Regions from separate parts of the Bradyrhizobium sp. CCGUVB14 genome, predicted to be linked through region 1. Evidence: predicted binding sites of a transcription regulator. Region 1 holds the regulator's gene; the other holds the start of a gene.
The links. The regulator PhoB, encoded in region 1, activates phosphate uptake and scavenging genes when phosphate is short. The targets are predictions, from matches to a motif close to TGTCATNNANCTGTCAT.

Region 1 (15,232 bases):
GCAGCTTCATGTTGCCGGTGCCGCGCAGCACACCGGCCATGGTGTTGAGCAGCCAGGGCAGCACGGCACCGCCGAAAAACACCTGCGTGTAGGCGATCGCATGCGTCAGCACGGTGCCACGGCCGCCGAGCATCGTGAGCACCTGAGGCCCGAAGATCAGCATGCCCAGCATGAAGACGAGGCCGAAGCTGATGCCGATCAGCAGCGCATGCGCGGCCAGTGTCCCGGCGCGTTCGCGATCGCCAGCGCCGAGCGCACGTGCGATGGCCGAGGCGACGGCACCGCCCATGGCACCGCCCGACATCGTCATGGTCAGGATCACTGTCGGAAATACCAGCGCCATCGCGGCCAGCGCCTCGACGCCGAGACGCCCGATATAGGAGGTCTCCGCGATCACCACGCAGGTACCAGCGGACAGCGCGACCACGTTCGGCCAGGCGAGCCCCAGCAGCGTGCGCAGGATCGGCCCGTCGGTCAGCGCGCTCCGTGCAGGGCGCGGTGGCGGCGGCAGCGGACGTTCCTGCTCATCGACCGGGATCTCGGCGATGTCCGTCATTTCCTCTCCCGGGCATAAGCGCCATTTGCGGCGCGGCAATGCTTAGGTGTGCAAATTCATTTCCTCGCGCGGAAAGCGCGGTGGGCATTTGTTAGCACGGCGGCTGCCGATTCCTCCTGCGTCAGGTGCAGGCGTGCCCTGCGGGAGCGCATTTCAGCCCGTGGAATTGTGGTTCTTCCTCTCCCCGTTCTTGCGGGGAGAGGGTTGGGGTGAGGGGCCTTTCTCCGCACGTGAGACTGCCGACGGACCTGTGCCCCCTCACCCGCATCCCATCTGCGATGGGATGCGACCTCTCCCCGCAAGCGGGGCGAGGTGAAGCCGCCGCAGCACCGTTCACCTATTCAATCGTCCAGACCAGCGGCGGCCGGCCGGCTGCCGTCGGTCGCAAATGCACGCCGATATGCCGGCCGCATCCCGCAGCAAGCCCCTCGAACAGCCCTTCCAGCACTTTTGCGCAGGCACTGTGATAATCGGCGACATCGTCCATCAGCTTCCAGCTCTGCTGCCGGATTTCGAAGCTGCCTTCGGACTGTATCGTCTCGGCCGTATCGTCCTGCGCGGCGAACAGCGCGTTGAGGAAGGATACAAACTCGCTCGCGCCGCCGCGGCGCATGGCCAGCGGCTCTGCGATCTCGTCGAAGAACTGCATGCCGATCAGCTTGCCGGTGATGTGCAGGAGATAGCCGGCATCTTCGGGCCCGAACAGTTGCACCATCACCGGAGCAGCCGTGCGGACATATTCCATCGCGTAGTTGCGATAGGCCTTTTCCAGCCGCGGCTTCGGCCAGCTTGCGACAGGCAGAGCCGGTGCCGTCTTCGCGTCGAACAGCGGCGCTTCGAGGTGCCGCGCAAAGACCAGGCGCTGGTCGAGCTCGAGCGGATGATCGTATTGATGGTAGTAGCCTTCGAGCCCGTCCTGGCCATCAACGCTCTGCTTGGTGCAGACGAAGCCCAGGCGGAGATCACCGAGCGCGACACCGTTGTTGGCGTGCCAGCCGCGCAGCATTGCGCGCGAGACTTCGCCCGGCACGCCGCAGATCGCCGGGCCCTTCCAGATCCAGCGCGGCGGCGGATAGCGGATCCAGGCCTTGGTGTCGCTCTCATACATGTATTCGACGTGGACACCGCCGATCCAGTTGGAGAGATAATGATACTGAGCCGCCGCCACCGCCGGCGGCAGATGATCGACCCCGAGCTTCTTGAGACCGGGCAGGAAGCGCTCCTGCTGCTGGCGGCGGAAGACGCGGAAGACGAATTCAGCGGCGTCCGCCGTGCCGCGGCGCGTGACCACGGTGAGGATGAGGCCGGTGAAGTAAGCGTGATAGAGGTCGGCGACCGCGCGCCAGCGTTTCCATTGGGCTTGTTGCGCGGCGTCAGCTGCGGTCATCGATTGCTCCCGGCTTGTTGTTTTGCGGGAGTGTGTCATCGCGGATCGGGTGACGCAATCTCCGCTGTCATCGCCCGGCGAAGACCGGGCGATCCAGTATTCCAGAGGCGATTGTGATGGAGCCGATAGGCCGCGGCGTACTGGATGCCCCGGTCAAGCCGGGGCATGACAGCGTGTGTGCAGCTACACCCGGAAATGCTTGCTGAGCTTCAGGCCCTGCGCCTGGTAGTTTGAGCCGATGCGCTGGCCGTACATGGCGTCGGGGCGCGCGAGCATCTTCTCGTAGACGAGGCGGCCGACGATCTGGCCGTGCTCGAGGATGAACGGCACTTCGCGCGAGCGCACTTCCAGCACGGCGCGCGATCCCAGCCCGCCCGCGCCGGCATAGCCGAAGCCGGGATCGAAGAAGCCGGCATAGTGCACGCGGAATTCGCCGACCAGCGGATCGAACGGCACCATCTCCGCGGCGTAATCGGGCGGCACCTGCACGGCTTCCTTGGAAGCGAGGATATAGAACTCGCCGGGGTCGAGGATCAGGCTGCCATCGGGACGGGCCGAGATCGGCTCCCAGAAATCTTCCACCGCGTAGCCGGAGCGGCGATCGACATCGACCACGCCGGTGTGCCGCTTGGCGCGATAGCCGACGAAGCCCGTGCTTTTCTCGCCGGAGAGATCGACGGAGACGGCAACGCCACCGGTGAGATCCGCATCGTCGATATCGACGAGACGCTCGGTGGCATGCAGCGCATCGAGCGCGTCGGCATTGAGGATGGCGTCACCGGTGCGAAAGCGCACCTGCGACAGGCGCGAGCCCTCGCGCACCAGCACCGGAAATGTCTTCGGGCTGATCTCGGCATAGAGCGGACCGTGATAGCCGGCGCCGATCATGTCGAAACGACGGGTGCCGTCGGCGATCACGCGGGTGAAGACGTCGAGCCGCCCGGTCGAGCTTTTGGGGTTGGCGGCCGCGACGATCTCCGGCGGCAGCGCAAGGCTCTCGAGCAGCGGCACGATGTAGACGCAGTTGGTCTCCAGCACCGCACCGTCGGCGAGGCTGAACTCGTGCAGCTTCAACTGATCGATGCGCTCGGCGACGGTGGCACCGGGGCCGGGCAGGAAGCTCGCGCGCACGCGATAGGCGATGTCACCGAGGCGCAGATCGAGGCTCGCCGGCTGGATCTGGCTTTCGACGAAATCGTACGCAGGCAGGATGAGGCCCTCTTCCGCCATCGCCGCGATCATGCGGTCGGGCAGGATACCATTGGCGTCGGCGGCAACCGTGAACGTCAACCGGGGGTCCTCATCGGGGGTCAAATACATCCGGACATGCGGGAAATACTAGCCTTTTACGGCTATCCGATGGACGCCTTGACGAAAAGGGCATTGCGGAATATGAGCATCACTTATCCCGTGGTGATTTGAGCCGGCCGGCTTGCAGCCACGTTAAATAAGTCGCTAAACAGGCCGGGGACCTCTGTGATCCCGGCCCGTGGAGATTTCCAGGCCGGTTTTTTTGTGACCGTTTTTGCGTCAACGGTCATGTCGGAGGGTCCTATGTCGAAGTCGCCTGCCAACTACCGTCCCGAAACCCGCCTGGTCCATTCCGGTACCCTGCGTTCGCAATATGGCGAGACGTCGGAGGCGCTGTTCCTGACCCAGGGCTATGTCTACAACAGCGCCGAGGAGTGCGAGGCGCGGTTCAAGGGCGAGGACCCCGGCTTCATCTACTCGCGCTACTCGAACCCGACGATCGCGATGTTCGAGCGCCGCATGATCGAGCTCGAAGGCGCAGAGGCCGCGCGCTCGGCGGCAACAGGCATGGCCGCGGTGACGACGGCGATCCTGGCGCCGCTGAAAGCCGGCGACCATGTCGTCGCGTCTCGCGCGCTGTTCGGCTCGTGCCTCTACGTCATTCAGGATCTGCTGCCCCGCTACGGCATCGAGACCACGCTGGTCGACGGCGCCAATCTCGACGAATGGCAGCGCGCGCTGAAGCCGAACACCAAGACGTTCTTCCTGGAGAGCCCGACCAATCCAACGCTCGACGTGCTCGACATTCCCGGCATCGCCGAGATCGCACATAGCGGCGGCGCGCGGCTCGTCGTCGACAACGTGTTCGCCACGCCGATCTGGCAGAGCCCGCTCGCACTCGGCGCCGACGTCGTCGTCTACTCCGCGACCAAGCACATCGACGGCCAGGGCCGCTGTCTCGGCGGCATCATCCTGTCCTCGGAGGCCTTCATCGCCGAGCACATTCATAATTTCATGCGCCAGACCGGGCCGTCGATCTCGCCGTTCAACGCCTGGGTCCTGCTCAAGGGCCTGGAGACGCTCGGCGTGCGCGTGCGCGCGCAGACCGACACCGCGGCGCGCATCGCCGACGTGCTGGCGAGCCATCCCAAGATCGCGCGACTGGTCTATCCCGGCCGCGCCGATCATCCGCAGGCGGCGCTGGTGAAGAAGCAGATGCGCGGCGGCTCGACGCTGGTCGGCTTCGAGGTCAAGGGCGGCAAGGCGGCGGCGTTCCGCGTGCTCAACGAGCTGAAGCTTGCAAAGATCTCGAACAATCTCGGCGACGCCAAGAGCCTCGTCACGCATCCGGCGACGACGACGCACCAGCGCCTCAAGCCCGAGGATCGCGCCGCGCTCGGCATCAGCGAGGGATTCATTCGCTTCTCGGCCGGGCTCGAGCATGCCGATGATCTGATCGAGGATCTGACCGCGGCGCTCGAGAAGGCGTGAGAGCTTCCTGTCGTCCCGGCGAAAGCCGGGACCCATAACCATAGGATTAGGTTTGGCGAAGACTGGTAGTTGAGCGGTCTCCGGTACTAGAGCCGAAATCCACCGATAGATCACGCGGTATGGGTCCCGGCGTTCGCCGGGACGACAAATCACATCGGCCGATACGTCCGCACGTCCGCGGGCACGTTCACGCCGAGCTTGATCTGGCCGACCGAGCGGATGATGTCGTCGCCGAGCAGCTGGGCGAAGCAGGCATAGCCCCAATCGTTCATGTGCAGGCCGTCGGCGATGACAAAGCTCTCGACCGGGAGCGCCTGCTTTTCATGCCATTCGCGCATCACTTCGAAGCGCGGGAAGATACCGACGTGACGCAGCTCGGCGACCTTGCCGAGCAGCTTCACCATCCTGCTTGCCCTTTCGGGACGCTCGGTGACGCGCGGCGAATATTGCGGATCGACCAGCACGACGTCGGCATCGCCTGCGGCCTGGATGCGGGTGACGCCGTCCTCGACCATCTTGGCGGTGTCGCCGGGATCGAGATCGCGCAGCACGGCGTTGGTGCCGACCTGCCAGATCACGAGATCCGGATGCACGTCGATGACCTCCTTCTGGAGGCGCTTCATCATCTCGGGCGCGTCCTCGCCGCCGATTCCGGCATTGATGACGGTGATGTCAGCGGTGGGATATTGCCGGCGCAGCTGCGCAGCGAGACGGTTCGGATAGTTGAAGTCGGGCGAGCTCGCGCCGTAGCCCGCCGTCGACGACGAGCCGAACGCGACGATCACGACGGGCTTGCCGGCGACGAGCTTGCTCGCGACATGCGGCAGCGAGCCCATCGTGTTCGCACCGCCCTTCGGCGACAGACACGGCACGCGGCTGAAAATGTCGCCGGCGGATTTCGCGACCTGCTTCACCTTGTCGATGGCGCGCGAGGTGAGGCCGCGCTGCTCGGCGGACGACGTCGCAGCAATCGTGGTCTGGGACGGTGATGCCGGTGCGGGATTAGCGCCCTGCTGCGGCGCCGGCGTCGCCTGGGCGGCCTGAGCGCGCGCCGGGGCCCGCAACACCACGGGCGTCAGCATCAGCAGCGCCGCCGCTGCGGGCGCGGCCAGCCATGTCGTCAGGCCAAAAGGGCGGAGAGAACTCATTAACGCTAGACCTCAATTTTGCTGCTGGGCCGGCCCCAGATGGGCGGCGTCGATCACAAACTGTGCCAACGCCCGGCCGATGCAATCATGGACCTGCTTCGCCAGCTCAGGGCCGCGGGAGGGGCTGAACAGGTCGAACTGACCCTGATCATTCCACTGCCGCATCATCGCGAAGCGGTCGAACAGCGGGACATCATGCTCCTGCGCCACCACCCGCATATTATCGAGATAAGGCGGCGCCGAGATCATGGTTTCGGTACGCGGGCTGTACTGCAAATTCATCAAGACGACGTCAGCCCCTGCATTTTGCAACGCAGCGACCCCTTCGGTCACGGCGCCGCGGAAATCATCGGGATCGATGGAGCGGATAGCATCCACGGTCCCGGTCTGCCAGATGACCAAAGTAGGTGTTTTTGCTTCCATCAGCTTAACGAAGGTACTGGCGGCTTCCTCCGCTGTCTTCTTGCTCTGTATTTCTACGGATACGTGCACGGTCTCCGCAGGCGGCAGCTTGTCCTTCAGCATGGCCTGCATCCGCGCCGGATAGGAGCTGTCCTCCGAGGATGGAATGGTGGTGGAGCGGCTGCCGATCACCAGGATCTCCAGCGGCTTGCCGGCCTTGACGGTGTCGGCGACCTTGTGGAGCTGGCTGTCGGTGGCGAGCAAATAAGGCGGTAATTCGCAGGCTGCGGGCGCGGCAGGCACGGCTTCGCCGGCGCGCGCCGAAGGCGCGACGAGACCAGCGCACAGCAGGATCAGGCTCAGGAGAACCTTCGCCTTCATCAGCCCCCTCCCGCCAGATCGGCGTTGCCGGCGGCGGCTTTGGTTTTCGTACCGCTCTTGTCGGCCACCTGCTTGTACCACGAAATCACCCAGGCAACGCCCCACATGATCAGGATTCCGGAGAGACTAATCAGCGCATGCATGCCCGGTCCACCGGAGACCTCGGCCAGGATGAAATGGCCGGCGAAGGCGAGGAAGACGCCGAGGCAGAAGATCTCGAGGGAATGGGAGCCGCACAGGATCAGCGGCCGCAGCCAGGGCGATTTCAGGCCCGGCCAGTCGCGCGGCAGGAAGCGCACGGTGAGCGCGGCCAGCGCCAGGAAATGCGTGAAGCGCAGCACGTCGAGGTCGGTCTTGTCGATCGGATACATCCACTGCTCGAGCCGCTTCGGCATGAGATGGCCGAGCTGCGGTACGTACCAGGTCAGCGTCACGTAGAACGCCGCAACGAGATAAGCGATCGAGATCCACATCGTGACCCGTGACGCCAGAATGCGCGACATGCGTCGCGCACCTCCGAGCGCACACCATGCCCCGAACACGAACAGCAACTGCCAGGCCAGCGGATTGAACGCCCAGAAGCCGTTCGGATAGGCCGAGAAGTAGAGGTCGAATTCCCAGGTCACCGCATAGAGGGCGGCCGACAGCGCAAGCGTCACGTCGGGCCGCCACTTCATCGACCACAGGATCAGCGGCAACGCCAGCATCAAGACGATGTACAGCGGCAGCACGTCCATGTTGACGGGACGGAAGCGCAACAGCAGCGCCTGCACGATGGTGACATCGGGCTGCTTGAGGAAATCCATGATCCCCATCTCTTCGGTGTAGAGCGGGTTCTCGAAGCTGGTCGCGACGTAGGAGATCTCGGCGAGGAAGATCGTGAACAGGAAGACGTGGGCGACATAGATCTGCCAGACCCGACGCAGGATGCGCGCGGTGGCGATGACGAAGCCGCTCTCCAGCATGGCGCGGCCATAGACGAAGGCGGCGGTGTAGCCGGAGATGAAGATGAAGATTTCGGTGGCGTCGCTGAAGCCGTAATTGCGGATCGTGAACCAGGTCAGCAAATTCGGCGGCAGATGGTCGATGAAGATCAGCCACAGCGCCAGGCCCCGGAACAGGTCGAGCCTGAGTTCGCGCTCACCGATCGCCGGCAGCGTGATCGCCGGCGCACGCGCCACGGGTTTGGCCTCCGCGGGCTTGGCACCCGCGGTTCCCGCGATCGTCGATCCCGTCACTTGATCGGCAATGGTCATCGGGGCCCAAAAACCCTTCCGCAAATCGCGACGTATGAGGATTGTACCGGTCCCGTCGCCGCCTCGCAAAGCGGCCGGATCACATACGGGTGTACTTCCCTGTCAATTCTGGCGGGACGATGTCGCGAAAGCCGCCTGCGGCGTTTGGTTCCCGGCAGGGTTTTCGTTATGATGGCAGTCATGTACCGCGCCGTGACCCGCCAGATCGAAGTGACCGTCGAGCCGAACTTTGTTCCGGAACAGTCGTCGGCCGACCGCTCGCGCTATTTCTGGTCCTACACCATCGTCATCACCAATTCCGGCGACGAGACCGTGCAGCTCAAGACGCGGCACTGGATCATCACCGACGCCTCCGGCCGGCAGCAGGAGGTCAAGGGCGAAGGCGTGGTCGGCGAGCAGCCGACCTTGGCCCCCGGCGAGCGCTTCGAATACACCTCCGGCGTGCCGCTCTCGACCGCCTCCGGCTTCATGACCGGCCGCTACCAGATGGTCAGCGAAAGCGGCGAACGTTTCGAGATCGACGTGCCGACGTTTTCGCTGGACAGCCCGGACAACAAGCGGGTGTTGAATTAGCGGCGGATGACGGTGCCGTAGGGCGGGCAAAGGCGCAACGCGCCGTGCCCACCATTTCCGTCGAAATGCACGAGATCGTGGGCACGCTTCGCTTTGCCCACCCTACGATACCGCGCTACGCGTCCTCGACGCCTGCCTCATCCGGCGTGAACTCGTACACCGATGAGCAGAACTCGCAGGTCACGACGACCTTGTCGTCCTTGACCATCGCCGAGCGATCGTCCGGCGAGAAGCTCTTCAGCATGGAGGCAACCGCATCGCGCGAGCAGGAGCATTGCGCTTTCAGGACAAGCGGATTGAACACGCGCACGCCGCGTTCGTGGAAGAGGCGATAGAGCAACCGCTCGCCGGAGAGATCGGGATCGATCAGCTCGACGTCCTCGACGGTTTCGATCAGCGAGCGCGCCTCGACCCAGGCATCGTCCTCGGCAACGCTGTGCACCTCGGCGCCATCGGGCGCATCGCCGGGATGCAGATCGGCCTGCCGCGCGCGCTCCGGCGCCTTCGGCAAGAACTGCATCAGCATGCCGCCGGCGCGCCAGCGATGCTTGCCACCGTCGCTCGAGCGCCACTCCTCGCCGACCGCAAGGCGGACGCGCGTCGGGATCTGCTCGGAGCGCAGGAAATATTCGTGAGCGGCATCTTCCAGGCTGCCGCCGTCGAGCGCCACCAGGCCCTGGTAGCGGCTCATATCGGGCCCCTGGTCGATCGTCATGGCGAGGTGGCCGCGGCCGAGCAGCGTGCCGGAATCCTTGGTGTCACCGAGGCGTTCGGCGTCGAAGCGCGCATAGGCGCGCAGGCGATCCGGCGCCTGATAGTCCACCACCAGAAACGACACCGGCCCGTCGGTCTGTGCCTGCAGGATGAAGCGGCCTTCAAATTTCAGCGCCGAGCCGAGCAGCGTGGTCAGCACGATGGCCTCGCCGAGCAGCTTGCCGACCGGCGCGGGATAATCGTGCTTGGTCAGGATCTCGTCGAGCGCGGGGCCAAGCCGAACCAGGCGCCCACGCACATCGAGCGCATCGACCTCGTAGGGCAACACGGCATCATCGATGGGAACCGCGGATGGTGCGCGAACCGGGCCTTCAGACCCGGTTTTCATGTCAGGGGATTGGGAAACCATGGCGCTTTATCTGGGGTCGGAGGACGGGAAATGGAAGGGGGCGCGAGGTGGTGCGTTCCGGATGCAGGTGTCGTTGTACGAAGCAGCCTCAAACTGGATGTCGTCCCGGAGCGCGCGAAGCGCGAACCCGGGATCCATAACCACAGGATGACGTCATCGTGCGAGATGACAACTCCGAGTCCTCGCAAAACCACTGCCTGTGGTTATGGGTCCCGGATCTGCGCTTACGCTTGTCCGGGACGACAGCGGAGGATGGAGCCGCCAGCGCGGCCACACACTCGCACGTATCTCTACTTCACCGCGTCAAAGCACCAGGCCAAAATGCCCTTCTGCGCATGCAGGCGGTTTTCGGCCTCGTCGAACACGACCGATTGCGGGCCGTCGATCACCTCGTCGGTGACCTCCTCGCCGCGATGGGCGGGCAGACAGTGCATGAACAGCGCGTCGGGCTTGGCCAGCGACATCAGCTTCGAATTGACCTGGTAGGGCTTGAGCACGTTGTGACGGTGCTCACCTTCCTTGTCGCCCATAGACACCCAGGTGTCGGTGACGACGCAATCGGCGCCCTTCACCGCGGCCTCGGGATCGGTGCCGAGCACGATCGGCGCGTTGGTGGCCTTGATGAAGTCGCGCATCACCTTCTTCGGAGCGAGCTCCGGCGGGGTCGCGACATTGAGGTTGAACTTGAAACGTTCGGCGGCATGAGCCCAGGACGCCAGCACGTTGTTGTCGTCGCCGGTCCAGGCCACGGTGCGACCTTCGATCGGGCCGCGATGCTCCTCGTAGGTCATGAGATCGGCCATCACCTGGCACGGGTGCGAGCGCCGCGTCAGGCCGTTGATCACGGGCACGGTCGCATTCGCAGCGAGCTCCAGCAGCGCCTCGTGATTGAGGATGCGGATCATGATGGCGTCGACATAGCGCGACAGCACGCGCGCGGTGTCGGCAATGGTCTCGCCGCGGCCGAGCTGCATCTCGGCACCCGTGAGCATGATCGGCTCGCCGCCGAGCTGGCGCATGGCGACGTCGAACGACACCCGCGTGCGGGTCGACGGGCGTTCGAAGATCATCGCCAGCGTCTTGCCCTCGAGCGGCCTGACCGGCTGATGTGCCTTCTGCTTCGCCTTCATGGCGGAGGAGGCCGCGAGCATGCTCTTGAGCTCCGACAGCGGCAGCTCGTTGATGTCCAGGAAGTGCTTCGGCGTCTTGCTCATCAGCTTGCCGCCCGCTTGTTGCCGGTCAGCGCAGTGCAGGCGCGTTCGAGCCGCCCGACGCTGTCCTCGATCTCGGCTTCGGTGACGATCAAGGGCGGCAGGAAGCGCACGACATTGTCGCCGGCCCCGACGGTGAGCAGTTTTTCGTTGCGAAGCGCTGCGACCAGATCGCCGGAGGGCACCACGGCCTTGATGCCGATCAGGAGCCCCTCGCCGCGAACTTCGCTGACGACATCGGGATGACGGTCGATCACGGAGGCAAGCTTCTGCTTCAGCAGCAGCGACATCTTCTGCACATGGTCGAAGAAGCCGGGCTTGAGCATGACGTCGAGCACTGCGTTCGCGGCCGAGATCGCCAGCGGATTGCCGCCGAAGGTCGAGCCGTGCGAGCCGGGCCCCATGCCGGAGGCCGCTTCCGCGGTCGCCAGCACCGCGCCGATCGGGAAGCCGCCGCCGAGCGCCTTCGCCAGCGACATCACGTCAGGCGTGACGCCGGTGCGCCGATGGGCGAAGAGATCGCCGGTGCGGCCCATGCCGGTCTGCACTTCATCGAAGGCGAGCAGCAGGCCCTTCTCGTCGCAGAGCTGACGCAGCGCCTTGAGGAAGCCGGGAGGCGCCGAACGCACGCCACCCTCGCCCTGGATCGGCTCGATCAGGATACCGGCGGTCTGCGGACCGATCGCCTTCTTCACGGCCTCGATGTCACCGTGCGGGATCTGGTCGAAACCGTCCATCGGCGGGCCAAAGCCTTCGAGATATTTTGCAGAGCCGGTCGCAGCCAGCGTCGCCAGCGTGCGGCCGTGGAAGGCGCCCTCGAAGGTGATGATGCGGTAGCGCTCCGGATGCCCCTTGGAGAAGTGATGGTGGCGGACGAGCTTGATCACGCCCTCCAGCGCTTCGGCGCCGGAATTACAGAAGAACACGAAGTCGGCAAAACTCTCGTTGCAGAGACGCGCCGCGAGCTTCTCACCATCCGGGCTCTGGAACAGGTTCGACATGTGCCAGAGTTTTGTCGCCTGCTCCTGCAGAGCCTTGACCAGCGCAGGATGGGCATGGCCGAGCGCATTCACTGCCACGCCCGAGGTGAAATCGAGATAGCGATCGCCATTGGTCGCGATCAACCAGACGCCTTCACCGCGCTCAAAACCGATGTCGGCCCTGGCGAAAACGGGGAGCAAATGCGGTGCTGCGCTGTTGGTCATGATGGTCTCTTTGGATGTTTCGGACGGCCTGAGCGTGCGTTGCGCAGCGCATCATTGGTCCGGAAAACGAAACGTGCCGCCTTTTAAGGGCGGCACGCATCGCCATCTTATGCCTGGCACCAATGGTGTCAATGCCGCCCGGAAAGCCCCGCGAAACGCTGATTCCGTAGTCTTGCGGTGCCGGATTTGCGGGTTTTTGGCCACGGAACATGTGGAAGCGAGTCGTCGGACTCTTGCGCGTGAGTCACGCCATATTGTAGCGTTTGCCTTGTCAGATACGACATCTCGTGCAGCGGTTCTGATCCCAAAAGTCCTCATGTACCGGCGTAAACGTTCGGGCGGCTCATTGCGCCCGGCGAACCTTAAGGGATTCTGGCGGCACGGGTTTTTCGAAGCTTAGGCATTCGTCGTGCCGCCCCAGGATGGCAGGCGCGCGGCGAAGGAAAGGTTACAATGACGGTTTTGACCTGGTCCGACGATCGCGTCGAGCAGTTGAAAAAGCTCTGGGAGGCCGGACTTTCGGCCAGCCAGATCGCCGCTGAGCTTGGGAATGTCACCCGCAACGCCGTGATCGGCAAGGTGCACAGGCTCGGCCTGTCGGGCCGCGCCAAGAGCCCGTCCTCGGCAGCTCCGCGGCCGCGCAAGGCGCGTCCGGCGCAGCACATGATGCGGGTGAGCAGGCCCATCGCGCGTGGCAATACCGCGCTGGCGCAGGCCTTCGAGGTCGAAGTCGAGGCTGAACCGGTCACCTACGACAACGTGGTGCCGATGAGCCAGCGGCTGTCGCTGCTCGAATTGAACGAGGCGACCTGCCACTGGCCGGTCGGCGATCCCTCGAGCCCGGATTTCTTCTTCTGCGGCGGCAAGGCGCTCTCCGGCCTGCCCTACTGCGCCCAGCACTCGCGGGTGGCGTATCAGCCGGCAGCGGATCGGCGGCGCGCGCCGGCGAAGCCGGGCACGCGGTAAGCGCATCCAGTTAACCTCGTCCCGGCACAAGGCCGGGACGACCGGGGAAATAAAAAAGCGCGCCATCCAGCGCGCTTTTTATTTTGTCTGCTTGCAAGAGCCTTAGGCCTGCTCGGCCTTCGCAAACCGGTCATCGAGCGCATAGCCCGCACCGCGCACCGTGCGGATCGGATCCTGCTCGCGACCAAGATTGAGCAGCTTGCGCAGGCGACCGATATGCACGTCGACGGTGCGCTCGTCGATATAGATATCGCGGCCCCAGACGCTGTCGAGCAGCTGCTCGCGCGAGAACACACGACCGGGGTGCTCCAGGAAAAACTCCAGCAGGCGATATTCGGTGGGGCCGAGATCAATCGGCCGGCCCGAGCGCGCCACGCGGCGCTTTTCGCGATCGAGCTCGATGTCACCGAAAGCGAGCACGGTTGCGAGCCGCTCGGGACTTGCGCGCCGCAGCAGACCCTTCACCCGGGCCAGCAGCTCGGGCACCGAGAACGGCTTGACGATGTAGTCGTCGGCGCCGGTCGCAAGGCCCCGCACCCGCTCGCTCTCCTCGCCGCGCGCGGTGAGCATGATGATCGGCAGCTGCTTGGTGTCGGACCGCGTCCGCAGCCGGCGGCACAGCTCGATGCCGGAAAGCCCCGGCAGCATCCAGTCGAGCACGATCAGATCGGGGATGTGCTCCTTGAGGCGGGTGTCGGCGTCGTCGCCGCGCATCACCGTCTCGACGTCATAGCCGTCGCCCTCGAGGTTGTAGCGGAGGAGCTCGGTGAGAGCTTCCTCGTCTTCAACCACCATAATGCGTGCGCCCATTGGGTCGTCGCTCCTTAAGGATTCAAGTATTGGGGACCGTGGTGGCGAAGGTCGTCATGTCGCCCTTCGGTCGCTTGTCGGTGATGGCCTGGCCTTCGATCATGTAGAACACGGTCTCGGCAATGTTGGTGGCGTGGTCGCCGATCCGCTCGATGTTCTTGGCGCAGAACATCAGATGGATGCAGAACGAGATGTTGCGCGGGTCCTCCATCATATAGGTGAGGAGCTCGCGGAACAGCGAGGTGCAGATGGCGTCGACTTCCTCGTCGCCCTTCCACACCGCCATCGCCGCCGGCAGATCGTGCGCGGCATAGGCGTCCAGCACCGACTTGACCTGCTGCTGCACGAGGTCGGTCATGTGCTCGAGGCCGCGGAACAGCTTGAGCGGATGGAAATCCGTCTCCAGCGCCGCGACGCGCTTGCCCATGTTCTTGGCGAGGTCGCCGATGCGTTCGAGATCGGTCGCGACGCGCATGGCGCCGACGATTTCGCGCAGATCCACCGCCATCGGCTGGCGGCGCGCGATCGTGAGCACGGCGCGTTCCTCGATCTTCTTCTGCAGCGCGTCGAGCTCGGCGTCGATGGTGACGACGCGCTGGCCGAGCGCGATATCACGGCGGATCAGCGCGTCGACGGAATCGACGATCATGCGCTCGGCGATGCCGCCCATCTCGGCAACCAGGCGCGTGAGCTCCTGGAGGTCGGTGTCGAAGGCCTTTGCGGTATGTTCAGAACCCATGTCCTGTCTCCTCAGCCGAACCGGCCGGTAATGTAATCCTGCGTGCGCCGGTCGGACGGCGACGTGAAGATCTTGCTGGTGTCGTCGAACTCGATCAACTCGCCGAGATACATGAAGGCGGTCTTGTCGGAGACGCGGGCCGCCTGCTGCATGTTGTGGGTCACGATCGCGATCGTGTAATTCTCGGACAGCTCCTGGATCAGCTCCTCGACCTTCGCGGTCGAGATCGGATCGAGCGCCGAGCAGGGCTCGTCGAACAGGATCACCTCGGGCCGCACCGCGACGGTGCGGGCAATGCAGAGGCGCTGCTGCTGGCCGCCGGAGAGCGACAGGCCGGAGGCGTTCAGCTTGTCCTTGACCTCGTTCCACAGCGCGCCGCCGCGCAGCGCCTTCTCGACGCGGTCGTCCATCTCCGACTTCGAGATCTTCTCGTAGAGACGGATGCCGAAGGCGATGTTCTCGTAGATCGTCATCGGGAACGGCGTCGGCTTCTGGAACACCATGCCGACGCGGGCGCGCAGCAGATTGAGGTCGAGCTTGGGATCGAGGATGTTGGTCTGGTCGAGCATCAGCTGACCGGAGACGCGCTGGCCCGGATAGAGGTCGTACATCCGGTTGAAGATGCGCAGCAGGGTCGACTTGCCGCAGCCCGACGGTCCGATGAACGCCGTGACGCGGTTGGTGCCGAGCGCCAGATTGATGTTCTTCAGCGCGTGGTGCTCGCCGTAATAGA
Region 2 (5,211 bases), 4.2 Mb from region 1:
CCATCGCGATCGCGACATCGCGCGTCAGCGCCGTCTCGGACACGGCGGCCAGCGTCGGGATCGACAGCGTATGGCTCTCGCCGAGCTTGGCGGCCCAATCGGCACGCAAGCCCTTGATGCCGTCGAACAGCCGGTCGCGGCAATCGAGCTCGACGGCGTGGCGTTGCCCGTAGTCGAACCCCAGCGTTTCCACGCGTGCGAAGCGGCTGAGCGCCCAGGCAAGGCAGGTGGTGGAATCCTGGCCGCCGGAAAACAGCACCAGCGCGGTTTGTGATGAAAATGCGTCGCTCATGGCCCGGGCTTTAGCACTGTGAAGCGCAGCAGCCAATCGGTGGAAATCGGCCTGTTCCGCTTGCCGCCGCTGGGAACGGCGGCCCGCTTTTGGCATAAGGCATGGGACCCAGGAGACTGCCCCGCAATGACCCCTTCCCGCGACATTTCCCGCCTGATCGAGATCATGGCCGCGCTGCGCACGCCGGTGACCGGCTGCCCCTGGGACCTCGAGCAGAACTTTGCGACCATCGCACCCTATACGATCGAAGAGGCCCATGAAGTGGTCGACGCCATCGATCGCAACGATCTCGACGACCTCAGGGAGGAGCTCGGCGATCTGCTCTTGCAGGTGGTGTTCCATGCCCAGATGGCCTCGGAGCAGAACGCGTTTGCGTTCGGCGATGTCGTCGAAGCCATCACCCGCAAGATGATCCGGCGCCATCCCCACGTCTTCGCCGACAAGGATGGCAATCTCGCCTCCTCCCACGTCAAGGAAGTCTGGGACCGCATCAAGGCCGAGGAGAAAGCCGAGCGCGCCGCGCGCCGGCCGCCGGAGGCGACGCCGCCGCACAAATCTCTGCTGTCGGGCGTCAAGGCCGGCCAGCCCGCGCTGACCCGCGCCATGGAGCTGCAGCGCAAGGCCTCCACCGTCGGCTTCGACTGGAACGATCCGCGCGCCGTGCTGCAAAAGATCCGCGAGGAAGCGGACGAGATCGAAGCCGCGCTCGATCGCAATGACAAGCAGGAGATCGCGGAAGAAACCGGCGACCTCATGTTCGCCCTCGTCAACCTCGCTCGCCATGTCGACGCCGATCCGGAAGCCGCGCTACGTGCAACCAACGCAAAATTCGAAAAGCGCTTTGCCTATATCGAACGCGCGCTGGAGGCGCAGGGCCGCACCCTGCAGCAGGCCTCGCTGGCGGAGATGGACGCGCTGTGGAACGCAGCAAAGGGTGAAGCGGCATCGGAGGGATACAAGGAGGCCCGCCGCTAGCCTTGCGGCATTCCTCGCATGCGGCTCCACTCAGTTGACGCGATTTGATTCAGACATAGGTCAGTCCCCTTTCCTGAATGCAGCGGAGCCGCCCAGCCAGACCTTGAAGTCCGGCTCGGGGCTTGGTGGATCACCTACCTTTCAAGCCATCAAATCGTCACGACCGACAGTCTAGAGTTGAACGGCGAAGCCAGCGCAGCCGTAACCCATGGCAGGTGAGTGCGATGCCACTGAAGAGCTATTCGGTCCTCAAGGGACGCCCGATCGCGATGCGTTTCGGCACCGGCCAGTCGCCGCACTACCAGATCCATATCGTGGCCGACAACGCGGACTTCCGCATCGCCGTCAATGTTCAGTCAGCCGACGGAAGCGAAGTCGAATTCCTGGTGCGATCGCCCTTTGTCCATCCGATCACCGATCAACTCGCGGCGCTGCCGCAAGGCCTGCATGCGCAGCCGCCGAAACCGGGCGGCGTCGCGCTCGACTTCATTCGCGGCAATCTGATGCAGCCGCAGGAGATGACTCCGCTGCCGCTGTCTGCGCCTGGACCGGATAACGACCTCAACGAGAAGCTCAACCAGTTCGTCCAGCGCGCACTCTCGGACGAGAGCGCGATAATGTACGCATTCGGCGACATATGGGGGCCGGAGACGAAGGCGGACAATTATTTCGGCTTCCGCCCGGGCCGCGGCATTCACGACATCCATATGAACCAGGGAAACCCGATCGGAAGCTTCTCGGGCGACAACGGCCCGTGGCAGGACGGCGGGCTCGTGTTCGAATTCCCCAATCAAAGGCTTTGGACCGCGGTCTTCCTCAAATTCCAGACGCAGGCCTGGCACACCGACGACAAGACCGGTGATCCAATCGATCTCGGTGGAGGCACGCCGACACCGCCGCCAGATCCGACGACACCTCCGACCGGGCAACTGCCGGATGGTCTCGTGCGCATCATCGCGGCGCTCGTCAACGCCGTGAAGACGCCCGAGCGGGAGGTCGTCACGCTGCTCAATACGGCCGATCGCGACATCGATCTCACCGGCTGGATGCTGGCCGACAAGCAGAAGAACAAGATGGTCCTGTCAGGGACAATCGCGGCCGGGGGCACGCTGGCCGTCGTCGTGCAGGCGCCGATGCAATTGTCGAACCAGGGTGGCATCATTTCGTTGCTGGACGCGAATGGGGTCAAGATCCACGGCGTCGCCTATACCAAGGCGCAAGCGAAAACTCCGGGCCTGACGATTCCGTTCTGATGGACAGAGCTGGTGGCTGACGCAGAGCCCGCGATATGCGGTCAAATTCGAGCCGCGCGCCGGGTTGGCCGCACGCGATGCGGGATGCTTCGGGGCACCGTCATGCTCGAGGATGTCGCGCGAGCCTTTGATCTCTCGGACGAGGCCGAAGTCTACATTCCGATCGAGGAGTCCGAAGCAGCCTCGATTGCAGTCGGCATCTTGAATCGCGACCTCGCCTACGACACAGAGATCATGAGCCCTGCCCGCGCGGCGGCTTTCTGGCAACAGTTTATTCAGCTCTTCGACGGCCAGAGGCTTTGCTTCTTTTCGAACTGCCGAGCCGGCGTGCACCAATGGAATCCCGCAACGAACTCCACGTTTGACAAAGGCATTCTGGTCGTCGGAGAGTCCAGCAGCGGTTGTTTATGGGTCGAGGACGAGGACTAGTCGTCCCGAGTTCGAGGGCATTGTGGACATCAGGCAAGACGATCCGAAGGCGGCACATGTCGCCGATTTGCTGGCACATCATCTGGAAGAGCTGCGCAGCGTCATGGGCGAACATGCGCAGGCGCTGGACGCGAGCGGTCTGTCGGCCCCGACCGTTACGTTCTGGACCGTTTGGCAAGGCGATGTGCTGGCTGGGTTCGGTGCACTGAAGCAGCTCGATGACACGCATGCAGAGGTGAAGTCGATGCGCGCTGCGCCTGCCGCGCGCGGGACCGGAGTTGGCCGCGCCATCCTGAACCACATCGTTGCCGAAGGACGCAAGCGCGGATATGCGCGCCTTAGCCTCGAGACTGGCACTGCGCCGCTACACGAACCTGCCGTCGCGCTGTACCGCAGCGCCGGCTTCGTATCCTGCGAGCCCTTCGCCGACTATCAGGCGAGCCCGCACAACCAGTTCATGCGCCTCGATCTGTCCAGATAACTTGCTTCATACTTCGCCAGGACGACTACGGGGCCGACAGACGCGGCACGGCATCGAACCTGTTCACCACGATATCCCGCTTGGTCTCGTCCACCCGTACGGTCATGTCGAAGCGACCGTCGTGCAGCTCCTTGGCCAGCACCTCGGAATTGCGGTGCAGCCAGGAGATGCCGGCGCCGTCGGCCGCGTCGATGGAGAGATCGAGCGTGGTGCGCTTGGCGGCGAGGCGTTCTTCGATCGCCGCAAGAAGTGCGTCGATCCCCTCGCCTGACACGGCCGAGACCAGCATCGCCGGATGGTCTTCCGGCCGGCGTGCAGCGATGTTCAAAAGCTCTTCGCGCTGTTCGGAGTCGTAACGGTCGAACTTGTTCCAGACCTCGATGATGCGGCCGGAATCATCGGGATTGATACCGAGCTGCCGCAGTACCGCGTCGACGTCGCTCTGCTGCGCCTCGGCATCCTCGTGCGAGATGTCGCGCACGTGCAGGATGACGTCGGCCTCCAGCACCTCCTCGAGCGTGGCGCGGAAGGCGGCGACGAGCTGCGTCGGCAGATTGGAGATGAAGCCAACGGTGTCCGACAGCATCGCCTTGCCGCCATGCGGCAGCGTCAGCGCGCGCAAGGTGGGATCGAGCGTTGCGAACAGCATGTCGGCGGCCTGCACGTCGGCGCGGGTCAGGCGGTTGAACAGCGTCGATTTGCCGGCATTGGTGTAGCCGACCAGCGCAACCACGCGATACGGCACGCGCTGGCGGCCGGCGCGATGCAGCCGCCGCGTCGCCTGCACCTTCTTCAGCTCGCCCTCGAGTTTGGAGATGCGTTCCTGGATCAGGCGGCGGTCGGCCTCGATCTGCGTCTCGCCCGGACCGCCCATGAAGCCGAAACCGCCGCGCTGGCGTTCGAGATGGGTCCAGGAGCGCACCAGGCGCGAGCGCTGGTAGTTGAGATGGGCGAGTTCGACCTGAAGCGAGCCTTCCTTGGTCTTGGCGCGGCGGCCGAAGATTTCGAGAATGAGCCCGGTGCGGTCGAGCACCTTGGCATGCAGCTCCTTCTCGAGATTGCGCTGCTGGATCGGCGCGAGCGCGCAATCCATCACCACGAGCTCGGCCTCGAGGCTCTTGGCCAGCGCTGCGATCTCCTCGACCTTGCCCTTGCCGATATAGGTCGCGGGCCGGATCTGGCTGATCGGCGCGATGATCGCATCCGCAATGACGAGATCGATGGCGCGCGCGAGGCCGGCGGCTTCGTCGAGCCGGGCCTCGGCATTGCGCTGGATATGACTCTCCAATTGCGCGTCGGCACCGCCTGCGCGCACCCGCAAATAGGGGCCGATGACAAGCACCCGCCCCGTCTGCTTAGCCCCTGCCGACCGCGGACGATCGGCATCCCCGTCGAAATTCCGGGGTTCCAATCAGAGCACTCTCAAGCCGGCTGATCCTCGCCGCCTTCGAACAGCTGGATCGGAGCGCCCGGCATGATGGTCGAGATCGCATGCTTGTAGACGAGCTGCGAATGACCATCGCGCCGAAGCAGCAAACAGAAATTGTCGAACCAGGTCACGATGCCCTGGAGCTTCACTCCGTTGACCAGAAAGATCGTCAGTGGCGTTTTGGTTTTGCGAACGTGATTGAGGAAGGTGTCCTGCAGGTTTTGTGCGCGGTCTGCCGCCATTGTTTTTTTCTCGCTTTGAGTTTCTTTTTATTGCGCCGGTTGCGACCCTGTTTTCAAAATTGGGCCTTCTTCCGGTCGCCGTTCCTCATGAGATCCCCCTCGGAGGAACA

Region 2: NLM32_RS24605 (DUF2278 family protein) is a predicted target of PhoB. The motif match lies at 1,412-1,428, and genes of this name have one in related genera.

What each region holds. Positions count from the first base shown of each region.
Region 1 covers NZ_JANADS010000001.1:9,473,024-9,488,255, forward strand. Annotated here, with positions in the region: gene NLM32_RS44365 (MATE family efflux transporter) at 1-556, opposite strand, end outside; gene NLM32_RS44370 (hypothetical protein) at 894-1,943, opposite strand; gene NLM32_RS44375 (2'-deoxycytidine 5'-triphosphate deaminase) at 2,127-3,263, opposite strand; SAM riboswitch at 3,344-3,423, shown strand; gene NLM32_RS44380 (O-succinylhomoserine sulfhydrylase) at 3,498-4,685, shown strand; gene NLM32_RS44385 (SGNH/GDSL hydrolase family protein) at 4,835-5,833, opposite strand; gene NLM32_RS44390 (SGNH/GDSL hydrolase family protein) at 5,846-6,616, opposite strand; gene NLM32_RS44395 (OpgC domain-containing protein) at 6,616-7,872, opposite strand; gene apaG (Co2+/Mg2+ efflux protein ApaG) at 8,053-8,445, shown strand; gene NLM32_RS44405 (Hsp33 family molecular chaperone) at 8,561-9,568, opposite strand; gene argF (ornithine carbamoyltransferase) at 9,859-10,782, opposite strand; gene NLM32_RS44415 (aspartate aminotransferase family protein) at 10,782-11,984, opposite strand; gene NLM32_RS44420 (GcrA family cell cycle regulator) at 12,438-12,950, shown strand; gene phoB (phosphate regulon transcriptional regulator PhoB) at 13,053-13,760, opposite strand; gene phoU (phosphate signaling complex protein PhoU) at 13,783-14,499, opposite strand; gene pstB (phosphate ABC transporter ATP-binding protein PstB) at 14,511-15,232, opposite strand, start outside.
Region 2 covers NZ_JANADS010000001.1:5,290,538-5,295,748, reverse strand. Annotated here, with positions in the region: gene queC (7-cyano-7-deazaguanine synthase QueC) at 1-292, opposite strand, end outside; gene mazG (nucleoside triphosphate pyrophosphohydrolase) at 419-1,267, shown strand; gene NLM32_RS24605 (DUF2278 family protein) at 1,492-2,520, shown strand; gene NLM32_RS24600 (hypothetical protein) at 2,623-2,949, shown strand; gene NLM32_RS24595 (GNAT family N-acetyltransferase) at 2,972-3,430, shown strand; gene hflX (GTPase HflX) at 3,456-4,841, opposite strand; gene hfq (RNA chaperone Hfq) at 4,853-5,101, opposite strand.